DNA from 4 places in the Streptomyces sp. NPDC020192 genome. Region 4 is predicted to be linked to each of the others. Evidence: riboswitches for the same ligand, from Rfam matches in the RefSeq annotation. Region 4 holds a riboswitch; each other region holds the start of a gene.
The links. A riboswitch is a leader RNA that binds a small molecule or an ion and turns the genes downstream of it on or off. The one in region 4 is predicted to bind cyclic di-AMP.
Positions count from the first base shown of each region.

Region 1: linked by a shared signal. The riboswitch ahead of ACH47Z_RS34720 (M23 family metallopeptidase) and the one ahead of ACH47Z_RS25295 (transglycosylase SLT domain-containing protein) in region 4 are both predicted to bind cyclic di-AMP.
Region 2: linked by a shared signal. The riboswitch ahead of ACH47Z_RS27590 (transglycosylase family protein) and the one ahead of ACH47Z_RS25295 (transglycosylase SLT domain-containing protein) in region 4 are both predicted to bind cyclic di-AMP.
Region 3: linked by a shared signal. The riboswitch ahead of ACH47Z_RS43405 (M23 family metallopeptidase) and the one ahead of ACH47Z_RS25295 (transglycosylase SLT domain-containing protein) in region 4 are both predicted to bind cyclic di-AMP.

Region 1 is NZ_JBIRXG010000023.1:20,555-26,192, reverse strand. Features, by position in the region: gene ACH47Z_RS34730 (M16 family metallopeptidase) at 1-419, shown strand, start outside; gene ACH47Z_RS34725 (M16 family metallopeptidase) at 416-1,804, shown strand; cyclic di-AMP (ydaO/yuaA leader) riboswitch at 2,025-2,182, shown strand; gene ACH47Z_RS34720 (M23 family metallopeptidase) at 2,195-2,938, shown strand; gene ACH47Z_RS34715 (GntR family transcriptional regulator) at 3,136-3,822, shown strand; gene ACH47Z_RS34710 (HPr family phosphocarrier protein) at 3,992-4,273, opposite strand; gene ACH47Z_RS34705 (GNAT family N-acetyltransferase) at 4,450-5,638, shown strand, end outside.
Region 2 is NZ_JBIRXG010000015.1:143,735-149,372, reverse strand. Features, by position in the region: gene eno (phosphopyruvate hydratase) at 1-985, opposite strand, end outside; gene ACH47Z_RS27590 (transglycosylase family protein) at 1,334-2,023, opposite strand; cyclic di-AMP (ydaO/yuaA leader) riboswitch at 2,028-2,196, opposite strand; gene ACH47Z_RS27585 (transglycosylase family protein) at 2,379-3,488, opposite strand; gene ACH47Z_RS27580 (cytochrome P450) at 3,669-4,952, opposite strand; gene ACH47Z_RS27575 (nucleoside triphosphate pyrophosphohydrolase) at 5,432-5,638, opposite strand, start outside.
Region 3 is NZ_JBIRXG010000050.1:10,417-16,054, forward strand. Features, by position in the region: gene ACH47Z_RS43390 (dihydrofolate reductase family protein) at 1-194, shown strand, start outside; tRNA gene ACH47Z_RS43395 (tRNA-Met) at 256-329, opposite strand; gene ACH47Z_RS43400 (PP2C family protein-serine/threonine phosphatase) at 486-1,661, shown strand; cyclic di-AMP (ydaO/yuaA leader) riboswitch at 1,895-2,041, shown strand; gene ACH47Z_RS43405 (M23 family metallopeptidase) at 2,049-3,074, shown strand; gene ACH47Z_RS43410 (aldo/keto reductase) at 3,151-4,095, shown strand; gene ACH47Z_RS43415 (PrsW family intramembrane metalloprotease) at 4,171-5,502, opposite strand; gene trmB (tRNA (guanosine(46)-N7)-methyltransferase TrmB) at 5,569-5,638, opposite strand, start outside.
Region 4 is NZ_JBIRXG010000013.1:174,150-179,787, reverse strand. Features, by position in the region: gene ACH47Z_RS25310 (ABC transporter ATP-binding protein) at 1-159, opposite strand, end outside; gene ACH47Z_RS25305 (outer membrane lipoprotein carrier protein LolA) at 231-1,427, opposite strand; gene ACH47Z_RS25300 (polyprenyl synthetase family protein) at 1,823-2,833, opposite strand; cyclic di-AMP (ydaO/yuaA leader) riboswitch at 3,430-3,604, shown strand; gene ACH47Z_RS25295 (transglycosylase SLT domain-containing protein) at 3,610-4,101, shown strand; gene ACH47Z_RS25290 (HAD family hydrolase) at 4,086-4,967, opposite strand; gene ACH47Z_RS25285 (hypothetical protein) at 5,033-5,209, opposite strand; partial or broken gene ACH47Z_RS25280 (carboxymuconolactone decarboxylase family protein) at 5,225-5,311, opposite strand; gene ACH47Z_RS25275 (FAD-dependent oxidoreductase) at 5,576-5,638, opposite strand, start outside.

The DNA.
Region 1 (5,638 bases), on a different contig from region 4:
CCTCCGGGGACGTCGAGGTGCCGGTCATCGAGACCGCCATCGACGAGGAGCTGGCCCGGTTCGCCGAGGAGGGCCCCACGCCCGAGGAAATGGAGCGCGCCCAGGCCCAGTTGGAGCGCGAGTGGCTGGACCGGCTCGGCACGGTCGCCGGCCGCGCCGACGAACTGTGCCGGTTCGCCGTCCTGTTCGGCGACCCGCAGCTCGCCCTGACCGCCGTCAAGCGCGTCCTGGAGATCACCCCGAAGGAGGTCCAGGAGGTCGCCAAGGCCCGCCTGCGCCCCGACAACCGCGCGGTCCTGGTCTACGAGCCGCTGTCCGCCGAGTCCGCCGAGCACACCGAGGAGGCGGGGCGCGGCGAGGACCCGGAGCGGGAAGCGACCGTAGAGGCCGGTAACGAGAACGAGGAGACGGCCAAGTGACCGAGCTCGCCACCATGGACTTCCACCCCCAGCCGCAGCCCGGCGAGGCCAGGCCGTGGGCGTTCCCGGCCCCCGAGCGCGCCACGCTCGACAACGGCCTGACCGTGCTGCGCTGCCACCGCCCCGGCCAGCAGATCGTCGCCGTCGAGGTGCTGCTGGACGCCCCCCTGGACGCCGAGCCGGCCGGCCTGGACGGCGTCGGCACGATCATGGCGCGGGCCTTCTCCGAGGGCACCGACAAGCACTCCGCCGAGGAGTTCGCCGCCGAGCTGGAGCGCGCGGGCGCCACGCTGGACTCGCATGCCGACCACCCCGGTGTCCGGCTCAGCCTGGAGGTGCCCGCCTCCCGGCTGGCCAAGGGCCTGGGCCTGCTCGCCGACGCCCTGCGCGCGCCCGCGTTCGCCGAGAGCGAGGTCGAGCGGCTGGTCCGCAACCGCCTGGACGAGATCCCGCACGAGCTGGCCAACCCCTCCCGGCGGGCCGCCAAGGAGCTCTCCAAGGAGCTGTTCCCGGCGACCTCGCGCATGTCGCGCCCGCGCCAGGGCACCGAGGAGACCGTCGAGAAGATCGACGCCGCCGCCGTACGCGCCTTCTACGACCGCTACGTCCGCCCCGCCACGGCCACCGCGGTCGTGGTCGGCGACCTCACCGGGATCGACCTGGACGCGCTGCTCGGCGAGACCCTGGGCGCCTGGACCGGCAGCCAGGGCGAGCCCCGGCCGGTGCCCGCGGTGAGCGCCGACGACACCGGGCGCGTGGTCATCGTGGACCGGCCCGGCGCCGTCCAGACGCAGCTGCTCATCGGCCGCGTCGGCCCCGACCGGCACGACCGCGTGTGGCCCGCCCAGGTGCTCGGCACCTACTGCCTCGGCGGCACCCTCACCTCCCGCCTGGACCGCGTCCTGCGCGAGGAGAAGGGCTACACCTACGGTGTGCGGTCCTTCGGGCAGGTCCTCCGGTCCGCCCCGGACGGCACGGGTGTGTCGATGCTCGCCATCAGCGGTTCCGTGGACACGCCCAACACCGGTCCCGCGCTGGACGACCTGTGGAAGGTGCTGCGCACCCTCGCGGCGGACGGCCTGACCGACGCCGAGCGGGACGTGGCCGTGCAGAACCTCGTCGGGGTGGCGCCGCTGAAGTACGAGACGGCGGCGGCCGTCGCGAGCACGCTGGCCGACCAGGTCGAGCAGCACCTGCCCGACGACTTCCAGGCGACGCTGTACCAGCAGCTGGCCGCGACGGGCACGGTGGAGGCCACGGCCGCCGTCGTGAACGCCTTCCCGGTGGACCGCATGGTGACCGTCCTCGTCGGTGACGCCGCCCAGATCAAGGCGCCGGTGGAGGCGCTCGGCATCGGCGACGTCACCGTGGTGGCGGCCGACTGACGCACGCACGCGTGGGGCCCTGACGACCGACAGGCCGTCAGGGCCCCTGCTGTTCCGCTCTCTTCCTCATGTCTTCCCCAGATGCCCGATTTGGGGCGGAGGTTGCCTGTCTGCCCTGTGGGATGCGCTACAAAAACCCGGATCCGTTTGGGGATTGCCGAGGCGCCCGCCTAGCGTCGTCCGGGCTGTTCGTCGGGCAGTGCGCCGCACCCGCGGCACCGGACAGCCATCGCCGAGTCCCCGTACGGCGCGAGCCAGGGGAGCCGGGGACCCACGTCCCTGGGGTGAATCGGACGCCACGCGTGCGCGTGGGGCCCGTAGGAGACCTTCCTGCTCCGAACCCGTCAGCTAACCCGGTAGGCGAGAGGGAAGGAAAGGACCAGCCACTTCATGGCGTTCATGTGCGCCACCGGGAAGCATCGCAAGCCCGGCCGGGTCAAGCGCACCACCGCTCAGGCGGCCGGTGTCGCGGCCCTGACCACCACCGGTGTCATCGGCACCCTCGCGGCCTCCCCGGCCCTCGCCGCCGAGAACGCCGCGGAGCAGACCGGCCTCACTCCGGTCCTCACCGTGAGCGACGACGTGGCCGAGCACATCAGCGCGCAGGCCGCCGCCCAGCAGCGGGCCGCCGAGCAGAAGGCGGCCGAGCAGGCCGCCGCCAAGCGGGCCCAGGAGATCCGCGCGGCCAAGGCGCGCGCCGCCCGCGAGGCCGAGCGCGAGCGGCTGAACCGTTTCGTCGCCCCGATCACGGACTCGTACGTCTCCACGGGCTACAAGGCCAGCAGCTCCCTGTGGTCCTCCGGCTCCCACACCGGCATCGACTTCCACGCGGCCAGCGGCACGCCCGTCCACGCGGTCGGCTCCGGCACCGTCGTCTCCACCGGCTGGGGCGGCGCGTACGGCAACCAGATCGTGATCCGGATGGCCGACGGCATGTACACCCAGTACGGCCATCTGTCGTCGCTCGGGGTCACGGTGGGCCAGCAGGTCACCCCGGGCCAGCAGATCGGCCTGTCCGGCGCGACCGGCAACGTCACCGGGCCGCACCTCCACTTCGAGGCCCGTACGACCCCCGACTACGGCTCGGACGTCGACCCCGTCGCCTATCTCCGCAAGCACGGCGTGACCGTCTGACGCACCCGCGCACGGCATCCGCGGCCCCGGCTCACCGAGCCGGGGCTTTCGCCGTTTTTCACGCTGTCCGCCGGATGTCTGTCCAAAAAACTTCCATGGATTCCGGCCCGCCGTCGGAAATTCCGGCTCATTGGAATAGAGTCACGGAACACACGTCCATCGTCGACGTTTCACGGGGATTAAGGCGGAGGTCGGTCATGCGTATTCCGGCGCACTCGGTATGCACGGCGATCCGGGACGACATCGTCGCCGGTGTCTACGAGCGTGGCGGCCGGCTGACCGAGGAAGTCCTGGCCCGTCGCTACGGCGTCTCGCGCGTCCCCGTCCGCGAGGCCCTGCGCACCCTGGAGGCGGAGGGCTTCGTGGTGACGCGCCGGCATGCGGGCGCGTGCGTGGCCGAGCCGACCGAGCAGGAGGCCGCCGACCTGCTGGAGATGCGCATGCTCCTGGAGCCGCTCGGGGCCGCCCGGGCCGCACAGCGGCGCACGGAGGCGCATCTGAAGGTGCTGCGCGGCCTGGTGCGGCTGGGCCAGGAGCGGGCCAGGCGGGGTAGCAGCGAGGATCTGCGCTCGCTGGGCGGCTGGTTCCACGAGACGCTCGCCCAGGCCTGCGGCAGCCCCTCGCTGACCTCGATGCTGACCCAGCTGCGGCACAAGATCGCCTGGATGTACACGGTGGAGGCGCCGTCCAGCCCGGCCGAGTCCTGGGCGGAGCACGGCGCGATCGTGGACGCGGTGGCGCGCGGCGACGGCGAGCGCGCGCGGTCGCTCACGGCGTTGCACGGTGAGCGCGCGACGGCCGTGCACCGGCTGCGCTTCTCCGGTGCCGGTGAGCATGTGAGGACTTCGCAACACACCGTAAACATGTCGGGCCTGCGGCATTAACACGGGCGCCGTATACAAAGAAGAGTAATTCGGCGCAGGCGTATTCCTGCTGCCTGAATTCCGGTGTGTCCGCGTATTTCCAAAAGACGGCCGACCGGGCCGCGCTGAAAACGGCGAAGCCGCGCCGCCCGAAAGGGCGACGCGGCTCCGTTGTTCTGCGCGTGAGCGGTCAGACCGTCTCGGGCAGCTCTTCCAGACCCTCGGCGACCAGCTTGGCCAGACGGTCCAGGGCGACGTCCGCGCCCTCGGCATCGGAGGCGAGGACGATCTCCTCGCCCCCCTGGGCGCCGAGGCCCAGGACGGCCAGCATCGAGGCCGCGTTGACGGGGGTCCCGTCAGCCTTGGCGATCGTCACCGGGACGCCTGCGGCCGTGGCGGCTCGGACGAAGATGGAGGCGGGGCGGGCGTGGAGGCCCTCGGCCCAGCCGACGTTGACGCGGCGCTCAGCCATGTGTTGCTGCCCTTCGGTGTTCAGGGTTGTCTAGACCAGTTTCCCATATCGTGAAGCATGCCCGGAGCGGACCTTCGTCCCCTCCGGCGTGACGTCGGACCGCGGCCTCGATCCGACATACGTCCTCCACAGACTGCCTCGCACCGTTGTCGGATGCGAGCCGTACTCTGGGGCCCATGCAGACCTCGGCGGGCCGGCAGGACCGGCACGAGTATCCCGCCCACTGGGAGGCGGACGTGGTGCTGCGCGACGGGGGTACCGCGCGCATCCGGCCCATCACCGTTGATGACGCCGACCGCCTGGTCAGCTTCTACGAGCAGGTCTCGGACGAGTCGAAGTACTACCGCTTCTTCGCGCCGTACCCACGACTGTCCGCCAAGGACGTCCACCGCTTCACGCACCACGACTTTGTGGACCGGGTGGGACTCGCGGCCACCATCGGCGGCGAGTTCATCGCCACCGTACGCTATGACCGCATCGGCGCCGACGGCCTGCCCGCCTCCGCACCGGCCGACGAGGCCGAAGTCGCCTTCCTGGTGCAGGACGCGCACCAGGGCCGCGGGGTCGCCTCCGCCCTGCTGGAGCACATCGCGGCGGTCGCGCGCGAGCGGGGCATCCGCCGCTTCGCCGCCGAGGTGCTTCCCGCCAACACCAAGATGATCAAGGTGTTCACGGATGCGGGGTACACGCAGAAGCGCAGCTTCGAGGACGGCGTCGTCCGCCTGGAGTTCGACCTCGAGCCCACCGACCGCTCGCTCGCCGTGCAGCGTGCGCGGGAGCAGCGCGCCGAGGCCCGCTCGGTACGGCGGCTGCTCGCGCCCGGCTCGGTGGCGGTCATCGGCGTGGGCCGCGCCCCCGGCGGAGTCGGCCGCAGCGTCCTCGGCAACATCCGGGACGGCGGCTACGGCGGCCGGCTGCACGCCGTGAACCAGGCCCTCCCGGAGGACCTCAAGGAGGTCGACGGGGTTCCCGCGCACCGCTCGGTGCGGGACATCGACGGGCCGGTCGACCTCGCCGTGATCGCCGTACCGGCCGACCACGTGCCCGCGGTGGTCGCGGAGTGCGGCGAGCACGGCGTGCAGGGGCTCGTCGTCCTCTCCGCCGGATACGCCGAGAGCGGCCCCGAGGGGCGGGAGCGGCAGCGGGCCCTCGTACGGCACGCGCGCGCGTACGGCATGCGGCTCATCGGCCCCAACGCCTTCGGGGTCATCAACACCGCGCCGGACGTCCGGTTGAACGCCTCCCTCGCCCCCGAGATGCCGCGCCCCGGCCGCATCGGACTGTTCGCCCAGTCCGGCGCCATCGGCATCGCCCTGCTGTCCCGGCTGCACCGGCGCGGGGGAGGGGTCACCGGGGTCACGGGCG
Region 2 (5,638 bases), on a different contig from region 4:
CCTCCTCGATACCGCGGGCGAGGCGCTCGGGGTTGGTGACGAACAGGTCGTCGCCGACCAGCTGGACCTTGTCGCCGAGCTTGTCGGTGATGACCTTCCAGCCGGCCCAGTCGTCCTCGAACAGCGGGTCCTCGATGGAGACGAGCGGGTACGCGGAGACGAGCTCCTCGTAGTACTCGGTCATCTCGGCGGCGGAGCGCTCCTTGCCCTCGAACTGGTACTTGCCGTCCTTGTAGAACTCGGAGGCGGCGACGTCGAGCGCGAGGGCGATCTGCTGGCCGGGGACGTAGCCGGCCTCCTTGATGGCCTCGAGGATGAGGTCGAGGGCGGCGCGGTTGGACTCGAGGTTGGGGGCGAAGCCGCCCTCGTCGCCGAGGCCGGTGGACAGGCCCTTGCTCTTCAGGACCTTCTTCAGCGTGTGGTAGACCTCGGCGCCCCAGCGCAGGGCCTCGGAGAAGGACTCCGCGCCGATCGGGGCGATCATGAACTCCTGGATGTCCACGTTGGAGTCGGCGTGCGAGCCGCCGTTCAGGATGTTCATCATCGGCACCGGCAGCAGGTGCGCGTTCGGGCCGCCCAGGTAGCGGAAGAGGGGGAGGTCGCTGGCCTCGGAGGCGGCGTGGGCGACGGCGAGGGAGACGCCGAGGATGGCGTTGGCGCCGAGGGAGCCCTTGTTGTCGGTGGCGTCCAGGTCGAACATGGCCTGGTCGATCAGGCGCTGCTCGGTGGCGTCGTAGCCGACCAGCTCCGGGCCGATCTGCTCGATGACGGCGAGGACGGCCTTCTCGACACCCTTGCCCTGGTAGCGGTTCGGGTCACCGTCGCGGAGCTCGATGGCCTCGAAGGCGCCCGTCGAGGCGCCGGACGGAACGGCGGCACGACCCGTGCTGCCGTCGTCGAGGCCGACCTCGACCTCGACCGTGGGGTTGCCTCGGGAGTCCAGGATTTCCCGGGCTACGACGACGTCGATGGACGGCACGAGCATCTCCTTCTTGGGATGTGACGCTGGAAGTGCGGGGCGTGTGCCTTGCGGCGGTGCCTTGCGACTAGAGCCTAACCGTCCCAGGGGCGTCGGCCACCGACCGACCGTCCCGTGGACGACGAGGACACGCAGACGGTACCCATTGTTCACCCCCGGAACAAAGGGGGCTGCCGGTGAGGCCCGGCTGAAGAGTGGGGAAACGGCGCGGGAAACGAAAGACCCCGCCCCGGCGCGTACGGGGGAAGAACGCGCCGGGGCGGGGAGCCCGTGGGGACGGGGGATTCCCTCACGGGGGCTTCGGTGTGGGGGGAGGGGGTGTGAGGGCGCTGTGCGTCCGGCCGGAGCCGGAGGTCACTTCAGGTGCAGCTGCTGACCCGGGTAGATGAGGTTCGCGTCCTCGACGATGTCCTTGTTCAGCTGGAACAGCTTCTGCCAGCCGCCGGCGACGTGGTGCTTCTCGGCGATGGAGCTGAGGGAGTCACCCTTGACGACCTTGTACTCGCCGTCGCCCTTCTTGACCTTCTTGCCGGTCGGCGTGGTGACGGTCTTGCTCGCCGACGGGGCCGTACGCGTGGTGGAGCGGGTGGCGGCCTGCTGGTCGGTGGAGCGGGTGCTCGTGCTCGGCGTGGTGGCCTTCGGCGAGGTGGCCGGGGCCGAGCCGTTGTAGGCGGCGCCGGAGAGGCCCGTGCCGCAGACCGGCCAGGCACCCTTGCCCTGGCCCGCGAGGACCTTCTCGGCGATGGTGATCTGCTGCGTCTTGGTGGCGAGGTCGGCGCGCGCGGCGTAGGCGGTGCCGCCGTACGCGGCCCAGGTGGAGTTGGTGAACTGCAGGCCGCCGTAGAAGCCGTTGCCGGTGTTGATGGACCAGTTGCCGCCCGACTCGCACTGGGCGACCGTGTCCCACTCGGAGGCGGTGGCGGCGGAGGCGTTGCCGGCCGCCATCAGCGGGGCGGCGACGGCGGCGCCGGTGACACCGGCGAGCGTGATGGCGCGGATGGCCTTGGACGGGCGACGGTGCTTGCCCTTGCCGGAGAACAGCATGGATCGATCCCCTCACCGACGCCTGCGAGGTGAGCTGTCGGGTTCGGGCCGGTTGAGTTGCCCGGCCACCCCTCCACTGGGAGGCGTGGCTTCACCCCAAGCCGCTCCGGCTCAACTTCCCGGCGCGGCGCTTACCTTGGGTCCCCCGCTCCTGCCTGCGGCGCATGACGCGACGACTGTTCCCGGGCAACCGCTGGCAGGATTCGGCGTTGCGACTGCCGGGGCTCGTGGTGACGAGCGGTCCTGACCGTAGACACGCGATCGGCGGAATTTCAAAGACGATCAGGGCTTCTGAGACTCATCCCACACTTTCACCAAACCGGACATTCGGCATGAAGTGGGGCGTCAACTCCGCCTATTCGCCGCCCTTTTCGTCACCGACTTTCAGGGTCTGACCGGCGGCGATGTGGTTCGGGTCGGCGCCGACGAGCCCCTTGTTGTCGTCGTACAGCGCGTGCCATCCGCCATGGACGCCAAGGGAGTCGGCGATGGAGGCGAGCGTGTCACCCTCACGGACGGTGTAGGTGTCCGGCTGTCGGTCCGCATGCCGGCCGACGGACGCGACGCTCTGACCGTTTGTCACGCTTTCGTCCGCACTGCCACCGCGGTGACGTCCGCCACTACTGAGGGCTCCGGTGTCGACGAGGCTCCAAGAACCGACGCCCTGCTGGGAATTGTCCGATTCGTCGATCCCGGGGGTGATCGTGGGAGAGCTGTCGCCCCCCCGCGAGTTCCCGTTGCCGGAGGAGCCGGTGGACCCGGCCGACCCGGTGGAGCCCGAGGCGCCGGACGCACCCGCCTTGTCGGACTTGTCGGACTTGGGGGAACCGCTCGCGGTGGAGCCGTCGGCCGCGCCCGGCGTCTCGCCGGCACCCTTGCCCTGCTCCGGGGCGGGTGAGGCGCTGGAACCGGAGGAAGAGTCCGCGCCCGAGCCGGACTTCGAGCCGGAGTGGGACCCCGCGCCGGTACCAGAAGAGGACGAGTCCGACAGACCGGACGAGTCGGAGCTGCCGGCCGATCCGGAGTCACTCCCCGAACCCTTGCCGCTCCCGGAACCCCCGACACCCGTGTCGACGTCGACCGAACCCGAGTGAGGGGTCAGCCCGGCGGTCAGCGCGCACATCGTCCACGGCTTGGTGCCCTGGTCGGCGAGGATCTTCTCGGCGACGGCGATCTGCTGCGAGCGGCTGGCCTGGTCGGCGCTCACGGCGTACTGCGCGCCGCCGTACTTGTCCCAGTCGTCCTGCGATATCTGCAGGCCGCCGTAGTACCCGTTGCCGGTGTCCGCGCTCCAGGAACCGCCGCTCTCGCACTCGGCGACCTTGTCCCACGTGGTGCCGTCGGCGGCGCTCGCGCTCGCGGCCCCGAGCAGCGGGATGGCGATGGCGGAGCCGGTCACTCCGGCCGCGACGAGGAGAGCCGGAGCCTGGCGGGGGCGACGGTGACGACCGTTCCCGGTGAGCATGCGGAAGCCTTTCGTGCGACAGCAGGACCGGCGCGGCGAGTGGTGCCTGTCGCCACGCTGATGGGTGAACGTATCGGCAGACGATCACTTGTCACAAGTTAATGCCGCGCAGATCACGTGAAGATCACAGAGTTGAACGTCTGTCATCTTTCCCTGGACGCGGTGTGTTGAGGAGTGTGTTCAGGCCGTCGGGGTGAACTCCACCGGCAGGGTGCGCAGTCCCCGCATGATGAGCCCGCCGCGCCAGCGCAGGTCGGCCGGATCGGCGGCGAGGCGCAGGTCGGGCAGGCGGGTGAGCAGCGTGGCGAGCGCGCTCTGCCCCTCCAGGCGGGCGAGCGGCGCGCCGAGGCAGTAGTGGATGCCGTGGCCGTAACCGAGATGCTGGTTGTCACGGCGGGCGAGGTCCAGCACGTCCGGGTCGGCGAACCGCTCCGGGTCCCGGTCGGCCGCGGCGAGCACCACGAGCACCGGGTCGCCGGGCGCGATGTCCTGCCCGCCGACGGTGAGCGGCTCGGTGGCGAACCGCCAGGTGGCCAGCTCCACCGGGCCGTCGTAGCGCAGGAGTTCCTCGATGCCGGTCTCCAGCAGGCCCCGCTCACCGCGCACCAGGGAGTCCTGGAGCCGCCGGCGCTCCTCGGGGTGGGTGAGCAGCGCGTAGGTGCCGTTGCCGATCAGGTTCACGGTCGTCTCGAAACCGGCGAACAGGAGGATGAAGGCCATCGCGGCGGCCTCGTTCTCGGTGAGGTGCTCGCCGTGGTCCGAGGCCCGGATGAGGCCGGAGATCAGGTCCTCGCCGGGCGCGGGCTCGGCGGGCAGCGCCTCGCGCTTCTTGTGGATCAGCTCGGCGAGGTAGCCGCGCATCTTCTTGACGGACCGCGCGACACCTCCCCTGGGCCCTCCCCCGTGCCTGATCATCATCCCCGCCCAGTCCCGGAAGTCGTCCTGGTCCTCGCGCGGGACGCCGAGCATGTCGCAGATGGCGTAGATGGGCAGCGGGAAGGCGAACTCGTGGATGAGGTCGGCCGACCCCCTTTCCGCGAACTGGTCGATGAGCCGGTCGGTCAGCTCCTGCACCCGGGGCGCGAACTCGGCCACACGCCGGGGCGTGAACGCCTTGCTGACCAGCCGGCGCAGCCGGGTGTGGTCCGGCGGGTCGATGTTCAGCAGATGCGTCATCAGCTCGGCCTTGCGCTCGCCGGGGATGCCGGTCTTCCCCTTGGCGTGCGCGGGCTCGTCGTGATGCGCCGGGTTCTTGCTCAGCCGCTGGTCGGCGAGGGCCTGCTTGGCGTCTCCGTACCGGGTGACCAGCCAGGCCTCGACCCCACTCGGCAACCGCGTCCGATGCACCGGCGCGTGCTCCCGCAGCCAGGCGTACGCGGGGTACGGATCGGTGGCGAACTCCCAGGTGAACAGCTCGGGAGCGGAGCCGCCACCTCCGGCGGAGGCCGCGGCGGTGCCCTCGATGGGGGCGCGGACGACGGGGTCGGCGGCGCCCTCGACGGAGCCGACCGCCGAGTTCTCGGCGGAGGCTGCGGCGGAGTCAGAGATGGAGCCCTCGGCGGAGGCTGCGGCAGAGTCGGCGGTGGGGCCCTTGGCGGGAGACGCGGCGGGACCGTCGGCCGACACCCCGGCAGAGTCCCCGGTGGGGGCCTCGGCGGGGGACGCGACGAGACCGTCGGCTGACACCCCGACAGAGTCCCCGGTGGAACCCCCGGCGCGAACCGCCGCGAAACCACCGGCCGACACCCCGACAGAGTCCCCGGTGGAACCCTCGGCAGGGGACGCGGCAGGACCGTCGGCCGATGCCTCGGCGGAGGCTGCGACTGAGGTCGCGGCCGCACCCTCGGCGGAGGCTGTGGCAGGGGCGGCAGCCGAGCCCTCGGCGAAAGCTGCGGCGGAGTCAGAGGTGGGGCCGGGGGCGGGTGAGGGATGGTGCTGGTCGGTCACCCCTCGACCGTATCCGGATCCGGGTGGGCCTCCGCGTCCTGGTGCTCGCCGTCGGCCGCGCGTATCGCCTCGGGCGCGACCCCTTCCGCCTGCCGTATCGCGTCCCGGTACGCCCGCGCCGCCGCCCGCAGGGCCGTCTCCGGGTCCACGCCCTCCGACTCGGCGCGGGCGGCCAGGGCGAGGAGGTCGTAGCCGATGCCCTC
Region 3 (5,638 bases), on a different contig from region 4:
CCCGGCCCGCACCGTGCTCCGAGCTGATCCTGCGGGCGGGGGTGCGGCGGGTGGTGACGGCCTGGCGTGAACCGGACACGTTCGTGGACGCGGCCGACGGGACCGGGGTGCTGGTGCAGGCGGGCGCCGAGGTGGTCGTCCTGCCGGAGTACGAGGAGCAGGCCAAGGCGCCCAACAGGCATCTGGTGGGGTGAGCCCCCCCCGGAAAACACTCAGGGCCTGGAATCCGATGGATTCCAGGCCCTGAGCCTTCAGTAGCGGGGACAGGATTTGAACCTGCGACCTCTGGGTTATGAGCCCAGCGAGCTACCGAGCTGCTCCACCCCGCGTCGTTGTGACTCCAGAGTACCCCATGCGCAGGACACTTTGCACACCGGTTGATCGCGGGGCCCCCGGGGCGTGTCATCCGCCCGGGCCAACCGAGGTCGCCCGGCGGGCCCGGGGCGGCCAGGCTGGACGTACGTCGGACATGTGGGAGACGAGTGGTGGGCCCTGGAGAGGTGGAGGAGAGCACGTATGCCAGGGCGGGGGGCCGGCTGCCCGGTGACCCCGTGCCCGACCCGGGCCTCGGCGACGAGCCGGCCCCCGCGCGCCCGCGCCGCCTCACCCCCGGCGCGTCGGCCCGCGCCCTGCCCGCGCTGCTGGTCGCCGGCGGGGTGCTGTACGGCCTGCTCACCCCGAGGGAGTTCACGGCCGTACCGTTCTTCACCGCCGCCCCGCTGATCGCCGCACCCCTGTCCTCGCTGCGCACCACCGTGCTGACCGGCGTCGCGGCCGTCGTCGCCATGTACGCGGTGCGCGCCCGGAGCGGCGACCATCCGGCCGTGGGCATCGTCACGGACGTCGTCACCGTGGCCAGCGTCGCCCTGCTGGCCGTCGCCATCAACCGGGTCGTCCGGATCGGTGACCGGCGGCTCGCCTCCGCCCGGGAGATCGCCGAGGCCGCCCAGCGGGCCGTACTGCCTCAGCCCGCCGCGCGGATCGGCGGCTTCGAGATCGCCGCCTGCTACGAGGCGGCCCGGCAGGACGCGTTCATCGGCGGCGACCTGTACGCGGTGCAGGACAGTCCGCACGGTGTCCGGCTGATCGTCGGGGACGTGCGCGGCAAGGGCATGGGCGCGGTCGCCGCCGTCGCCGTGGTGATCGGCGCGTTCCGGGAGGCCGCCGAGCAGGAGGCCACGCTGGAGGAGGTGGCGCAGCGGCTGGAGCGGGCACTGGCCCGCGAGGGCACCCGGCGCGACGGCATCGACGCCTTCGAGGGCTTCACCACCGCCGTCCTCGCCGAACTCCCGCACGGCGACGGGACCGTACGGATCCTCACCCGCGGCCATCCGCCCCCGCTGCTGCTGTACGCCGACGGCACCCTGCGCACCCTGACCGCCCCCGAGCCCGCGCTGCCGCTCGGCATGGGCGACCTCGGGACATGGCCCGACGAGGCCATGGAGGAGCGCTTCCCGGACGGGGCCACCCTGCTGCTGTACACCGACGGGCTGTCCGAGGCCCGGGACGCGAACGGCCGGTTCTACGACCCCGAACGGCGGCTCGCCGGGCGGGTCTTCCCCGGCCCCGCCGCGCTGGTCGGCGCGCTCGCCGGGGAGGTGCGCCGGCACTCCGGCGGGATGACGGACGACATGGCGCTGCTCGCCGTACGCCACCCCTGACGATTTCACGGACGGTGACCGGACGACCGCCCTCCGCATAACATCTGAGACACCATCAAAAACGCCGAGACTCCTGAATGATGGCCAACTCGCCCGTTTTGCCGTGGTCCTGGCCGTTAAGTCCGGGCCGGAAAGCGTTAATGATCAAGCCGAACGGCTTGGAAAGTGACTTGCAGGTCTATTAACGTTCGATAACGCAGCGCGGTCGTCCCAGCCGCCACAAGAGGCGGCTCCGTGCGCACGCGCCGAATCCCGCAAGGGAGCCGGGGAACCACCACCCTGGGGTGAATCACGCGGATACCGAGAGGTATACGCGCGTAGGAGACCTTCCCGCTCCGAACCCGTCAGCTAACCCGGTAGGCGACGGAAGGAAAGGAGTACGCCCGCGTGGCGTCCAACCCGCCTGCCCCCGAAGCCCCGTTCATACCGGCGTCCGCCGATCCCGAGACCTTCGGCTACGGCTCCTACCACGCCGAAGAGGGCCCCTGGGAGGAGTGGAACCCCACCGAGGACTCCGTCGCCTCCGTCCGCGGCCGGCACCGCGTCGCCAAGCAGCGCGGCGGCTTCGCCCGCAGCTCCACCGTCCTCGGCGTCGGCGTCATGGCCGCGGTCGGTGCGGGCGGCATGGCCAGCGCCCACACCGGCAAGCCCCCGGTCTCCCTCTCCCTGCCCGACTCGGTGACCCACCTCTTCGAGGACGGCGGCTCCTCCTCGGCACCGAAGGCCGCCGCCACCGGGCTCTCCGACGTCGGCGTGAGCACCGACAGCACCAAGAGCGGCGGCGCCGGCGAGGCCCTGCGCAACCGGATCATGGCCCAGGCCGAGCAGCAGCAGAACAAGGCCGACAGCAGGGCCACCGCGGCCGCGCTCGCCGCCACCGAGAAGCAGACCGCCGACGCGGCCGCCAAGGCGGAGAAGGACGCCGCCGCCCGGGCCGCCGCCGCCAAGGACAAGGCGGTGGCCGATGCGAAGCAGGCGGCCGAGGCCGCGCGGCTGGCCGAGCTGGCCAAGCAGTACCAGCTGCCCGTCGTGTCGTACACGATCACCGGCACCTTCGGTCAGCCCGGCGCGATGTGGTCCTCCGGCTACCACACCGGCCTCGACTTCGCCGCCCCCACCGGCACCCTCATCAAGGCCGTCCACGGCGGCACGATCACCGAGGCGGGCTGGGCCGGCGCCTACGGCTACCGCACCATCCTGACCCTGGACGACGGCACCGAGCTGTGGTTCTGCCACCAGTCCTCGATCAACGTCTCGGTCGGCCAGAAGGTCGCCACCGGCGACGTCATCGGCCGCATCGGCGCCACCGGCAACGTCACCGGCCCCCACCTGCACCTGGAGGTCCACCCGAACGGCCAGGCCACCGCCATCGACCCGGCGCCGTGGTTGCGCGACAAGGGCCTCAACCCCTGAACCGGACCATGGCATTCGTGTGAACTCGGCGCCGGCGGTGGAATGCGATCACCCACCGCCGGTGTTGTCGTAGAGCATGACTTCCTTGCGCACACTCGGTTCCTCCGACCTCGAGGTCTTCCCCCTCTCCCTCGGCGGGAACGTCTTCGGCTGGACCGCCGACGAGGAGACCTCCTTCGCCGTCCTCGACGCCTACACGGCGGCCGGCGGCAACTTCATCGACACCGCCGACGCCTACTCCGCCTGGGTCGAGGGCAACCAGGGCGGCGAGTCCGAGACGATCATCGGCAAGTGGGTCAAGGCCCGCGGCAACCGCTCCGACGTCGTCATCGCCACCAAGGTCAGCCAGCACCCGCAGTTCCAGGGCCTGTCCGCGGCCAACATCAAGGCCGCCGCCGACGCCTCCCTGCGCCGCCTGGACACCGACTACATCGACCTCTACTACACCCACTTCGACAAGCCCGAGATCCCGGTCGAGGAGATCATCGGCGCCCTCGACGAGCTGGTGAAGGCGGGCAAGGTCCGGCACATCGCCGCCTCCAACATCAGCGCCGAGCGCCTCAAGGCCTCCCTCGACTTCTCCGACCGCGAGGGCCTGGCCCGCTACGTCGCCCTCCAGCCCCACTACAACCTCGTCTCCCGCGACACCTACGAGGGCGAGCTGCAGGAGCTGGCCGCCAAGGAGAACCTGTCCGCGGTGCCGTACTTCTCCCTCGCCTCGGGCTTCCTGACCGGCAAGTACCGCCCCGGTACGAAGGTCGACAGCGCCCGCGCCGAAGGGGCCCAGAAGCACGCCGAGTCCGAGCGCGGCCAGAAGGTCCTCGCCGCCCTGGACGAGATCGCCGCCGCCCACGAGGCCCCGGTCGCCACGGTCGCCCTGGCCTGGCTCGCCGCCCAGCCCACGGTCACCGCCCCGATCGCCTCGGCCCGCACGGTCGAACAGCTTCCCGCGCTGCTGGGAGTGGCGGACCTGAGGCTGACGGAGGAGGAGACCGGGAGGCTGACGGCGGCGTCGGCGTAGTTGCCTTTCCCGCCGCGATGGCGCTCAGCCACGACGGCGGAAGCCGGCGGTGCCGAACTCTCAGCAACCCAACGGTTACGACCGATACGGGTTGTACGTGTGATACGGCACCGCCGGATACCCGTACACCGGCCCGTACGCCGTAGGCACCGGTGCCGGCCCCGCGTACACCGGCTGAGGCGGCGCAGCCGCACGCGCCGCGTACTCCAAGGCCGGCCGCGCGGCATCCTTCCGCCGCCACAGCTCGTCCAGCAGCGCCCGCTCCCGTACGACGAAGTCGCCCCCGGCCTTCCCCCTGCGCCCCCGCTGCCGCAGGAACGCGAGCTCGGTGGCGTACCCCTCGTACCGCGCCACGGCCTTCGCCGTCGGCTTCCCGCCGTGGTGCCGGGCATAGTCCCGCGCCGCGCGCCGCGCCCGCATCGACCCCAGCGCGAACGGCTCGGCCGGCCCCAGCCACCCGGCCAGCACATACGCCGGCAGCTCCTCGCGCACGGTCCGCAGCTCCCGCTGCCGCGTCCAGATCGCCAGCCAGGTCAGCAGCCCGAACACGGGCACCATGAAGCCGCCGTAGACGGCGAAGAACCCGAACTCGCCGAAGGTGGAGGAGCCGTTCCACAAGGCGTGCATGCTCATCGCGAGCAGCAGACCGCAGATCGGCAGCAGCACCCGGCGGGCGCGCTGCCGCTCGGCGGAGAACGCGGCGAAGCCGAAGCCGAGGCCGGTGAGCGTGGTGAACAGGGGGTGCGCGAACGGCGACATCACGATGCGCACGAAGAAGGTGGCGGCGGTGACGGAGGCGATGCCGCGGTCGCCGGAGAGCTGGTCGGCCCCGAAGGCCGTACCGAGATAGAGGATGTTCTCGGTGAACGCGAACCCGGTGGCGGTGATCCCCGCTATCACCACCCCGTCGACGATCCCGGTGAAGTGACGTCTGCGGAAGAGAAAGACCAGCAGTACGGCGGCGGCCTTGGCGGACTCCTCCACGATCGGCGCTATCACGGTGGCGCCGAGGGTGTGCGCACCGGCCGGGTCGGCGGTGGCGGTGGCTATCCACTTGGTCGCGAAGGTGTTGGCGACGATGGCTATCAGCGCCGCCGCGCAGGCCCCCCAGGCGAACGCGAACACCAGGTTCCGCCAGGGGCCGGGCGCCACCCGGTCCAGCCAGCGGAACGCGGCTATGAGCCAGGGCACGGGCAGTACGGCCAGCCCGAGCCCGACGAGAAACCCCTCGGTACCGGTCTGCCGGCGCACCATCGCGAGGATCACCAGCCCGGACAGGGCCAGCAGCGTGATCAGCGCCCCGTACCGCACCCATCCGCGCTGCCACCAGTGCGGATGACGGAGCACGGCGCGGTCGGGGCGCGGGGGGTACGCCGGATACGGAGTACTGGTCGGACTGATGGCCACGGCATCGACCCTAACGGCGACGGGACGAGGGGCTGAGCGGATTATCGGACCGGGTGTCCGGCTTGATCACGCATGCGGTACGCGCCGGAACAGCAGATCGTTCACCACATGTCCCTTGTCCAGCCCCTGCCCCTCG
Region 4 (5,638 bases):
GTCGAGGCTGTCGACGGCGAGCTGTCCGCCGCGGTAGCGCTTGGTCAGGCCGCGGGTGGCGATGACGCTCGCCTCCGCCTGGCCCGGGGCACGCTCGTGCGCGTGCCCCGCCTCCCGCTCCGGCTCCGGCTCCGGCTCCGCGGCGGACGGTCCGTCCATCGGCTCCCCCTCGATTCGTGCTCCCGTGAAGAGTCAACGCACGGTAAACGGTCCGTAGTGCCCGAACGGGGTCACTTTCCCTCGTTCGCCGCCTTCACCAGGGCGCCCTTGGTGACCGCGCCGGCGTAGACCTTGCCGTCGTCGGTCATCAGGACGTTGACCAGGCGGGTGGAGAAGACCGTGCCCTTGCCGAACTTTCCGGAGACCTTGTCACCCAGCGAGCCGAGGAAGCCGCCGAGGTCACCGGCCTTGGAACCGCCGGTCGGCAGGCCGCCCTTGGCGCCGGTCTCGAAGGTGGCGATGGACGTCCAGCCCTTGCCGAGGACGGTGCCCTTGCCGTGGTCCTCGCCGAAGCCCATGCCAGGCGCGTGCTCCCGGTCCTTGGCGTCCTTCTTCTGCTCCGTCACCTTCGCGCCCTTGGGCGGGGTGAAGTCGAAGGTGGCGGCGGACGGCTTGGCGAAGGAGACCTCGGTGAAGCCCGCGTCGACGACGGCCGCGCCGCCGCTCTTCGGGGTCAGCGTGAACTTCAGCGGCATGCCCGTCTTCGAGTCGACCGCGATGCTGATCGCGCCGACCGTGGTGCCGGACTGGCGGGGCTTGATCAGCAGCTTGTAGGCGGCGCGGCCGGCGACCTGCTCGGTGCCGTCGACGGTGACGGACGTGGTGTCGTCCACCGCCTTCAGCGCCTGGTCGGCGAAGTCCTTGGGCGTGGCCGGGGGCTCGGCCTTGCGGTCCTTGCCGGAGTCGGCGGAGGTGCCGTGGACGACCTCGTTGGTCTTGCTGTCGTAGCCCCACACGTTCGTGCCGTCGTGGAAGACGCTGTACTCGGAGCCGCTCTCCAGCAGCGACACCTTCTGCTTGTCCGGGCCGTCGGCTGCCACGCGCAGCGTGTGCGTGCCGGAGACCAGTTCGGTGAGCTTGGCCTGGGGGTCGGCGGAGGAGCCGTCGCCGGAGCCCTTGGTGGCCCCGGAGGCCAGGCTGTTCTCCAGGCCGCCGAGGTTCGGCAGGCCGAGGTCGGTGCTGATCTTCACCGTGCCGGACAGCTGCTGCACGTCCGACTTGGCGATCTTGTCGATGAGCTGCTTGGCCGTGATCTTGGGCAGGTCGGGGTCGCCGGAGGCGGCGAGCGCCGGGACCAGCCCGATCGTGGCCGCCGCCACGCCCACCACCGCGACCGGGACCGCGTACCGCGCGGCCTTGCGGCGTCCGGTGTGCGGGTTCTCGTCCCGTGCGCCGTCCACTGCGTCGTCGGATTCGTACGGTGCCATGTGTGCCTTACCTCCGTCGTCGGCGGCGGCTGTCCTCACGCTGGTCCACCCTGAGCCGCCATTCTCACCCGAATCGGTGAGGAGTGGTGATGTCCGTGTTCTCCATCTCACCAAACCGGCCATGAAGAAGCGTCAGACCACGGAGCCAACTCCGTGTACGACTGCGGTATGACACCCGGGGGCGACGACTCCCGTGACCCCTAGGGGGCCCGGACCGGATCGCACGGATGCCGTAGGACGCCGTACGGCCGTTTGCCGGGCACAGGCGGCCGTATGCGGCGGGCAGGCGGGCATCCGGACGTGGCGGGTGGCCGGCCGTCAGCGGCGGATCGACCGACGCCGACGGCAGGTCGTGGACACGTCAGCCGACGTTTCCACGGATCCGGCGCCGGGCGTCAGCCCGCGCGGTGCACCACCGCGTCGCACAGCTCCAGCAGGGCCGCCTTGGCGTCGCACTCCCGCAGCGGGGACAGCGCGGCCCGGGCCTCCTCCGCGTACCGCACGGTGTCGCGGCGGGCCTGCTCCAGCGCGGGGTGGGCGCGCAGCGCGGTCAGCGCCTCGGCGTGCCGCGCGTCGTCGCTGAGGTCGGAGTCCAGCAGCTCGCACAACGCGAGGTCCTCGGGCAGCCCCAGCCGGGCCGCGCGCTCGCGCAGCCGGAGCACGGGGAGGGTCGGGATGCCCTCGCGCAGGTCGGTGCCCGGGGTCTTGCCGGACTCGTGCGAGTCGGAGGCGATGTCCAGGACGTCGTCGGCGAGCTGGAAGGCGACCCCGAGCCGCTCGCCGTACTGGGTGAGCACGTCGACGACCGTCTCGTCGGCGCCGGACATCATCGCGCCGAACCGGCACGACACCGCCACCAGCGAGCCCGTCTTGCCGCCGAGCACGTCCAGGTAGTGCTCGACCGGGTCACGGCCGTCGGAGGGGCCCGCGGTCTCCAGGATCTGGCCCGTGACCAGCCGCTCGAACGCGAGGGCCTGCACCCGGACCGCCTCGGGCCCGAGGTCGGCGAGGATCTGGGAGGCGCGCGCGAAGAGGAAGTCGCCGGTGAGGACCGCGACGGAGTTGCCCCAGCGGGTGTTGGCGCTGTCCACGCCGCGCCGCACGGCCGCCTCGTCCATGACGTCGTCGTGGTACAGCGTCGCGAGGTGGGTCAGCTCCACGACGACGGCCGACGGCACCACGCCCGGCGCGTAGGGGTCGCCGAACTGCGCCGCGAGCATCACGAGCAGCGGCCGGAACCGCTTCCCACCGGCCCGCACGAGGTGCTGCGCGGCCTCCGTGATGAACGGAACCTCGCTCTTGGTGGCCTCGAGCAAGCCTTCCTCGACAGCCGCCAATCCGGCCTGGACATCGGCTTCGAGAGCCTGGTCCCGCACGCTCAGCCCGAACGGCCCGACGACGGTCACGAGGGGTCTCCTGTCTGCTGGTGTCTGCTGGCGATTACACGGTTTGTCGATAGGTCGCTGCCATCACTCGAGTCAGCGTATCCGGTCCTGTTTCGATCACCGATAGCGCCCACCGGTCCAGCCCGGGCGGTATTGGATCATGACCGCTATGCGTGAGATCGGACAGTAAGAACGGATATTTATCGACTTAACAGGAAGTCAGCCACTTTGTCGCGAACCAGGGGGCGAGCGGAGTAACACCTCCACCCCACCCCCCCGAGACCATCCCCGAGATCACCCGCCGGCCGCCCCTCCCCCGCCGGTCGTCGCCACCCCATGAGCAAACCCCCAAATCCCTGATGCCCGTTTTGGAGCGATTTGCTATTTCGTGAGTTGGGTCACGTCCTTGATCCCCACACCCCTGGCCGCCGAACACCCCTCCCCTCTTGCCCTGTCGGCGAGTTGAGGGTTGGCAACAGCAAAGGATCAAGTGCCACATAGGGCGCAGACCAAGGTCAAATGGGGCGTTGTGTGAATCTGCTACTTGTTCCCGACATGTGCTCTCGCATACGTTCCGGGCCGTCGGGCGGACGCCGAATCCTGCCGCCGCCCGCATAACCATCCACGAACCATTTCGTACGGCAGGAGCGGGGGACCCAGGTAAGTCGCCGGACCGGACGGCACACGTCGCACCGGAACGGCTTGGGGTGAAGCCGTGCCTTCCCCAAGGCACGGCCGGGCACCTCCCCGCCCGAACCCGACAGCTCACCTCGCAGGCGACGGAGAGGAACATCCCCATGCCTGCTGCCGCTCAGCACCGTCGCACCCGGACCAGCCGCCTCGTGCGCACCCTCGCCGTCGTCGGCACCGGTGCCGCCGTCCTCGCTCTGCCGCTCGTCGGCGCCACCAGCGCCTCCGCCGCCACGACCACGAAGGCCACCAAGGCCTCCACCACCCTCGCCGGGTACCCGAACAACCTCGACGGCTGGATCCGCGAGTCGCTCGCGATCATGGCGAAGAAGGGCATCCCGGGCTCGTACAACAGCATCTACCGCAACATCATCCGGGAGTCCTCGGGCAACCCGTGGGCCATCAACAACTGGGACTCCAACGCCGCCGCCGGCATCCCGTCCAAGGGCCTGCTCCAGGTCATCGCCCCGACCTTCAACGCGTACCACGTGGCCGGCACCGCGTTCAACATCTACGACCCGGTCGCGAACATCACCGCGGCCTGCAACTACGCCGCCGCGCGCTACGGCTCGATCGACAACGTCTACAGCGCGTACTGACCGTCGCCCGACCCGTACGTGACCGGCGCGTGCTGAAGCGCCGGCCGGTCGGTCGGAGAGTCCGGGAAGAGTCTTTCGAGGACGACGGCGATGCCGTCGTCCTCGTTCGACAAGGTGACCTCGTCGGCCACCGCCATGAGTTCGGGATGCGCGTTCGCCATCGCCACCCCGCGCCCGGCCCAGTCGAACATCGGGATGTCGTTGGGCATGTCCCCGAACGCCAGGGCCTGTTCGGCCGTGATCCCCAGCCGGTCGGCGGCCAGCGCCAGCCCGGTCGCCTTGGTCACCCCGGCGGGCTGGAGCTCCACGGTTCCCGGCCCCGACATGGTGACCGTCGCCAGCGAACCCACCACCGCGCGCGCGACGGCCGCCAACTCGTCGTCGGACAGGTCCGCATGGCGCAGCAGCACCTTGCTGATGGGCTCGCGCCACAGGTCGTCGCGCCGGCCGACCCGCACCGCGGGTAGGGTCGGGTGCGGCATCCGGTAGCCGGGCTCGATGAGTGTGCGCCCGTCGACGCCGTCCTGGTCGACGGCCGCGAAGACCTGTCCCACCTCGGCCTCGATCTTGCCGAGCGCCTCCTCGGCCAGCTCCCGGTCCAGCCGGACCGACCACAGCAAACGCCCGCTTCCGGCGTCGTAGACCTGCGCGCCCTGCCCGCACACCGCGAGCCCCGTGCAGCCGAGGTGCGCGAGCAGCGGCCGTACCCGCGGGGCCGGACGGCCCGTCACCACCAGGTGCCGTACACCGGCCCGCGCCACCCGCGCAAGCGCGGCGAGCGACCGGCCGGAGACCGTGTCGTCGCCGCGCAGCAGCGTTCCGTCCAGGTCAGTGGCGATCAGTGCATATGCGGGGGAGGCTGCCATGATCAGAGAATACGGACGGGACGCCGGTCCGACTCATCTTGTCGTGCCGCGTACTTACGTGCTCATCAGCCCCAAGTGGTGCCCGCCGGCTTCCTGGTGGCGGTGTTGACCCGGTTGAAGAGGTTGACGAGCGAGATGCTCAGGAGCAGTGCGGAGATCTGCTTCTCGTCGTAGTGGCCGGCGACGTCGTCCCACAGCTCGTCCGGCACCGGTTCCTCGGAGCGGTCGGCGAGCCGGGTCATCCGCTCGGCCAGCCGCAGCGCGGCGCGCTCGGCGTCGGTGAAGAGGGGCGCCTCGCGCCAGGCGGCGACGGAGGAGATCCGCTCCTCGCTCGCGCCTTCCTTCCTCGCCGATGCCCTTCAGGAGCATGTCGATGCCCTTCATGGCGGAGGGGAGATGGGTGGCCGCGTTCGTCGTCCGTGCCTGCATGGTGGTGTCTCCCGCCGTGTCCGTGATGCGCGCCGGTCGCCGCCGCCGCGCTGTCCTTCGCTGTCACCGCACTGACGGAGCACGGGCGGGAGATGTGACGGTCCCGGCGGACCTTTCCGCGCGGGCCGACGTGCGTCACGCACGCGTGGCGCACGTCACGCACGGGGCCGGCGCGGACGTCAGCCGTGGGCCGCCGCCAGGTGTTTCGCCAGACGCGGGGAGGCGAACTCCGTGCCGCAGAC